Regions from separate parts of the Arthrobacter sp. Soil_C_49 genome, predicted to be linked through region 1. Evidence: predicted binding sites of a transcription regulator. Region 1 holds the regulator's gene; the other holds the start of a gene.

Evidence for each region. Region 1 encodes LexA, which represses DNA repair genes until DNA is damaged. Its sites were predicted from a motif close to TCGAACANNTGTTCGA; they were not measured.
Region 2: AC3A4Z_RS04165 (LysM peptidoglycan-binding domain-containing protein) is a predicted target of LexA. The motif match lies at 1,101-1,116, and genes of this name have one in related genera.

What each region holds. Positions count from the first base shown of each region.
Region 1 is NZ_JBDGJZ010000020.1:38,584-41,787, reverse strand. Features, by position in the region: gene AC3A4Z_RS21745 (ATP-dependent DNA helicase) at 1-1,447, shown strand, start outside; gene lexA (transcriptional repressor LexA) at 1,513-2,247, opposite strand; gene AC3A4Z_RS21735 (LysM peptidoglycan-binding domain-containing protein) at 2,629-2,985, shown strand; gene AC3A4Z_RS21730 (histidinol-phosphate transaminase) at 3,055-3,204, shown strand, end outside.
Region 2 is NZ_JBDGJZ010000002.1:182,446-185,649, reverse strand. Features, by position in the region: gene AC3A4Z_RS04175 (acyl-CoA thioesterase) at 1-148, opposite strand, end outside; gene AC3A4Z_RS04170 (ion channel) at 225-956, shown strand; gene AC3A4Z_RS04165 (LysM peptidoglycan-binding domain-containing protein) at 1,314-2,303, shown strand; gene AC3A4Z_RS04160 (CBS domain-containing protein) at 2,451-2,882, opposite strand; tRNA gene AC3A4Z_RS04155 (tRNA-Tyr) at 3,122-3,203, opposite strand.

The DNA.
Region 1 (3,204 bases):
CTCGGTCACCTCCATGGAGTGCCTGGGCGCGCAGAAGTGCCCCATGGCGGCAGAATGCTTCAGCGAGCTGGCCCGGCAGGACGCCGCCGACGCCGACGTTGTGGTCACCAACCATGCCATGCTCGCCGTCAGCGCTTTTGAAGGCCTGGCCGTGCTCCCGGAGTACGATGTGGTGGTGGTGGACGAGGCCCACGAGCTCCAGGACCGGGTGACCGGCGCGGTGTCCGGCCAGCTCTCGGTGGCCATGGTCCATGCCGCCGCTGCCGGTGCGCGCAAGCACACGGCCATCACCGTGGACGCTCTGAACGCGGCTGCAGCCAACCTTGAGGTTGCGTTGGCGGGTGTCCCCAACGGGCTGCTGCCGAACGGCCTGAATGATGAGCAGCTGGACTGCGTGGACCAGCTGCGTGAGGCCTGCCGGGCCGCCCTGTCCGACTCAAAGGGGGACAGCAGCACAACGGCCGACGGCGGGCGGCAGCTTGCGCGCTCCCGGCTGATGCTCATCCTGGAACTTTGTGAACGACTACTGGCAGGCCGGGAGAACCGGGAAGTGGTGTGGTTCTCCCGGGCCAGCTCGTTTGACCCGCAGCAGGGCTATTCCCAACCGGACGAGACGGCTCCTGCGCTGGTCAACATAGCCCCGCTCTCCGTCGCGGGCCGCCTGCGGGAGGGCCTGTTCGCGGGGCACACAGTGGTGCTGACGTCGGCGACCCTGGCCATCGGTTCGGCGTTCGAGCCCGCAGCGGGCGGGCTTGGCCTCGTCGGGGAGGGGGCGCCGAGCTGGTCCGGTGTTGACGTCGGCTCACCTTTTGACTATCCCAAGCAGGGCATCCTCTACGTGGCGGGCCACCTGCCCAAGCCGGGCCGGGGCGTGTCGCCGGAGGCACTGGCAGAGCTCGAAGCCCTGATCCAGGCATCCAACGGCGGTGCACTGTGCCTCTTTTCGTCCCGGCGCGCGGCAGAGGAAGCAGCCGATGTGCTGCGGCCAAAGCTGGGGATGACCATCCTGTGCCAGGGCGATTCCACCATGACGGCGCTTGTGAAACAGTTCGCGGACGAACCCGACACCTGCCTGTTCGGCACCATGTCCCTGTGGCAGGGCGTCGATGTACCGGGCGGGTCCTGCCGGCTGGTGGTCATTGACCGGATTCCGTTCCCGCGGCCGGACGATCCCCTGATGACTGCACGGTCCCGCGCTGTGGCGCAGGCGGGCGGCAACGGCTTTATGTCTGTTTCGGCCACCCACGCTGCGATCCGCCTGGCCCAGGGAGCCGGCCGCCTCATCCGCTCCACCGGGGACAAAGGCGTGGTGGCGGTACTGGATTCCCGGCTGGCCACCGAACGCTACGCCGGATTCCTTCGCGGCGCGATGCCGCCCTTCTGGTCCACAACGGACCGTACGACGGCGATCGCGGCACTTGAGCGGCTCGCGCAGGAGAACGCCTGACGGAAACGCCTACGCCTTGCCGGCAGCGCCTTCGCGCTGCCGGCAAGACGGCCGTACCGGGCCGACTAGAGCGAGCGGAGCACTGAGACAACCTTGCCCATGATGGTGGCGTGGTCGCCCAAAATGGGTTCGTATTGCGTGTTCTGCGGAAGCAGCCAGGTGTGGCCGTCACGCTGGCGGAAGGTCTTGACGGTAGCTTCATCGTCCAGCAGCGCTGCGACAATATCGCCGTTGGCCGCGTCCGCCTGGCGGCGTACCACCACCCAGTCGCCGTCGCAGATCGCCGCGTCCACCATGGAATCGCCGGCGACCTTGAGCATAAACAGCTCTCCCTGGCCCACCAGCTGGCGGGGGAGCGGCAGGACATCCTCCACCACCTGGTCGGCCAGGATGGGACCGCCGGCGGCGATCCGGCCCACCAGGGGAACCATGGCGGTGTCCATGGCGGTGGGAAGTTCGGTCACCGTGGCGCTGCTGCCCGGCAGAAGGCTGGACGGCTCCGTTGCCGCCTTGGGCGCACCTCCATCCAGCGTCAGGGGCATCAATACCTCCATGGCGCGAGGCCTCTTAGGGTCGCGGCGGAGGTAGCCGAGCTTTTCCAGCTGCGAGAGCTGGTGGGTGACGCTGGAGAGGCTCGCGAGGCCCACGGTGTCGCCGATTTCCCGCATGGACGGCGGGTAACCGTTGTCATTGACCGAGCGCTGGATGGTCTCGAGGATTTTCTTCTGCCGCGGCGTCAGGCCCTTGGCGGTCTTCTTCGGTTGGGAGGTTGCCCTGCCCCCGGCGGCTGCTGCTGCCATATTCGCCAATGCCTTTCAGTTTGCCCCGGCTTTGCGGCCTGGACCCGGAGTAGCCGCCGTAATTGTCAGACCCTGCTGATCAACTTCAGAGGTGGTTGTTCTTGTCTTCAAAGCTAGGCCAGCCACTTGGCATTTTCAAACATTTGTTCTAGCGAGTCTCGACATTATTCGTTGATAAGTGCTAAAACAGAGAAAGCAAAGTTCGAACATTTGTTCTACTCAGCGTGAAGCCGTTCGAAAACCCGGACCAGTTCCGGATCCAGCGGCCGCGGCGCTGAGGGAACATCGGGCAGCACGGTCAGGTCCAGGAGGGCTCAGTTCATGTCAGCTACATCTGCTTCACAGGGTTCACGTCCGCAGCTTCTTTCGGTGCATCAACTCATGTCGCAGCCGGCCAGCCGGCAGCCGGAGCGTCCTGCACCCCTGCCGCCATTGCGGCTGACCCGCCGCGGGAAGGTGGTCCTGATCGGCATCCCCCTGGTCCTGCTGGCGGCTTTGCTTCTTTCCCTTGCCGGCTTCTTCAACTCGCCGGCAAAGGCCTCGGAATCGGCGGCAGACCTTTCGGTCACCCCCACGGTCACGGTCATCGTGCAGCCGGGCCAGTCCCTGTGGGCTATCGCCGGAACCGTTGATCCCGGGCGGGATGCGCGCGATGTCGTGGCGGACATCGTGCAGCTCAACAACCTGAGTGCCGGCGCGGTCCACCCCGGCCAGCAGCTGTACGTGCCCACACGCTAGCTGCACGCTGAGCGCGAACAGGGCACCGTCACATTTTCCGGTCTCCTGCACGGGCACTAAACTGTTCAGGTGAATGACCAGCTAGAGCGCCTGAACCGGCTTCCCCTCCGCAACAACCTTCGTGGGTTGACCCCCTACGGCGCCCCCCAGCTGGATGTCCCCATCCTCCTCAACGTCAACGAGAACACCCATGGCGTGCCCGCGGATGTCCGCGCGGCC
Region 2 (3,204 bases), on a different contig from region 1:
ACAGGTACATCCCGTTGTTGACGTGCATGGCAATGTCGATGTCCGTGGGCAGCACGCGCAGCGGCAGCGATGAATGGTCCCAGACGGTCAGCGGCGGCCGCCGGGACGAGGTGATCAGCAGCAGGAGGGTTCTCAACAGCAGGTGCATCCCCCTATGTTACCCGCGGGTAACAACCAGTCGCGGTGCCGGTGAAGCGGTTCGGCGTCCACGTAGGATTTCCTGCATGACGCAACAACGCTACCGGGACCTGGCAGACTGGCCGCTCACGTTGACGGCGCTCATCTTCCTGGCAGCGTATGCGTCGCAGGTTATCGGGCGCATTGAGGGCAGCGCGGCCTTCTGGCTCGAAGCCGTTATGTGGGCCACGTGGGGTATTTTCGCCGTGGATTACCTGGCCAACCTCTGGCTCGCGGCTGACCGGGGCAGCTGGTTCGTGCGGAACTTGCATGAGCTGCTGATTGTGGCCCTGCCGTTCTTCCGGCCGCTGCGCCTGCTCCGGCTGGTGACGCTGCTGTCCGTACTCCACCGGACACTGGGTGACACCCTCCGGGGACGCGTGGTCACCTACGTGGTGGGATCGGCCACCATGCTCGTGTTTGTGGGCGCCCTCGCCGTCCTGGATGTGGAGCAGTCTGCGCCGGAGGCGAAGATCCTGACGTTCGGCGATGCCTTGTGGTGGGCCATCACCACCATCACCACGGTCGGATACGGGGATATGTACCCGGTAACGCCTCTGGGTCGGATGGTGGCAGCAGCCCTCATGATGAGCGGCATCGCGGTTCTTGGCGTGGTCACGGCCTCCATCGCGTCCTGGCTGGTCCAGCGGGTAGAGGATACCGCCGAAGCGGCGGCCGAGGCCGAGGAGCCGGTGCGGGCGGAAGTGGCGGAACTGGTTGCGGAGATCGCTTTGCTGCGCCGCGACATCGCGGAGCTGAAAGACCGGCAAAGCCGGTAGCAGCATGGCCTGCAGCGGCAGGTAGTACGCCCCGGCGGTTTTGAGTATCCGGGACAGCACTCCCAAGTACCGGCCCAAAATATTCGGGTAATCCCTACTGGTGCCCGCGCCATCCCGCACTTCCTAGACTCGGGATTCCTAGGACCGAACATGTGCTGGCCTGTTCGCCGGGTGGCTTCCGGATGGCAGTGCCTTCTCGCGGAGCTTCCGTATTTTCTGGGTATGCGGACGCCTCCATCGTGCGCCGGCGGCGACCTGGCCTAAGGCTGGGCCGCCGGTGCATCACACCTCGATCCGTCCTGCCCCGCTTCCTGCGCCCGCAGCTGCCCGGCCGGACCGCACCTCGATGGGCTACCCATGAACCAGGCATACCTCTCTACTCCCGACGGTCCGAGCCGTAGTTTCGCCACCGATGTCCCCCGCTCTGACCTGACGGCCGGCCGCCCCACCATCAGCAACAAACTGTGGGCGGGAATGGCCACCGCGGCCGTTGTGGCGGCAGTGGGAGTCGGAGCCCTGGCGGCACCGGCCAGCCTCGCTCCAAATACGACGGCGGCCGCTCCCGTTGCCGAGGCTGTTTCCCAGGCGGAGGGCAGCGATACTGCCGGTTCCGCGGAATCTGTCCAGGCGCCGGCAGAGGCACCGGCCGAAACGCCCGCCGCTGCCCCGCCGGCCGCCGAAGCGCCTGCGGAGGCAGCACCGCCGCCACCCGCCGTCGAACCTGCGCCCGCCCCTGAACCGGCACCGGCCGCGGTCGGAAACCAGTACACCGTGGTGCCCGGCGACACCGTCGGCGCCATTGCCGGGAGGTTCGGGGTGGACATGAACGCCATGCTCGCCGCGAACGGGCTGGGGCAATACAGCATCATCGTCCCGGGCCAGACGCTGGTCCTGACCGGCCCGGCCGTTGCCGCACCGGCTCCAGTACCTGCTGCTGCTCCTGCTGCCGCACCGGCCGCGGCCCCCGCGCCGGCACCGGCAGCCGCTCCGGCGCCTGCACCTGTCGCGGCCGCCCCTGCCGTCCGCACCATCTACGTAGCCGGCGCCGGCGGGCAGTCCATGGTTGACGCCTGCATCGGACCTATCCATTTCACCCCCAATGACGGCTACTCGCTCTTTATCACCGAACATGATTTCTGCGGCGGCTGGGCCCGCTTCTCCGGAATCGGATTGGGTGAAACGGTGAGCATCCCGGGCTACGGAACCTACACGGTGACGGCCCGCGGGCAGGTGCCCAACCCGGGGACCACCAACGATGTCATCAATGTGTTTGGCGGCTTCCCGCGGGCGATCCTGCAGACCTGCATCCCGGGAACCAGCCAGATGCTCCTGATTGCGTTGAACTGACAGTCCTCTGCCGGTGCGTGAGGATTCATAAGCTTGTCCGCGGCTCCTAACCTTCAAGGGCAGGGAGCTGCGGACAAGGCCAGGATTTGGCATCAAGAAACGCCACGGAGGGACCTCCGTGGCGTTGGTTGATAAAGAATTACCGGGTTAAGCGTTCATCCGTTTGCGTTCGGAGATGTGCTCCACCAGCTCGCCCACTCGCTGTTCGGAGTAATTGCGGGCGATGTCTCCCTGGCTAAGGATCCCCACCAACTTGTGGTCGGCGATGACTGGAAGCCGGCGGACCTGGTGGGTCTCCATCATGTCGATGGCCTCATCAACGTTTGCATCGGCGTCGATCCAGTAGGGCTTGCCGGAGGCGAGGTCACGGGCCATCATTTCGCGCGGATCGCGTCCGGCGGCCACGCACTTGAGCACGATGTCACGGTCGGTGATCATGCCCCTCAACTTGCCGTCGTCGCCGCAGATCGGCAACGATCCGCAGTCAAGGTCCAGCATCATCCGGGCAGCATCTGCGAGGGACTGGTTTTCCTTAATACACTGCGCGTCCGTAGTCATGAATTCACGTACGGCACTCATTGATCCTCCTTTATCGATTCTTTGATCGACGCAGGGCATCGGGCACTTGCGCCGATGGTGCCAGCCTACGCCCGTGCCACTGCCATGTCGACGACGGGTTTGCCGCCTTGATGGGCAGCTCCGGCACCTCGGGTTACAGGACAAAAAGCGTGTGAGGGAGCGCTAAGCCCCTGACTGGAATCGGCTTAAAAGCACGAAAAAGCCTCCGGAACCAGTGGTTCCGGAGGCTTTTCCTTGGGTGGCAGATGAGGGATTCGAACCCCCGTAGGCGTTGCCAGCTGATTTACAGTCAGCCCCCTTTGGCCGCTCGGGTAATCTGCCG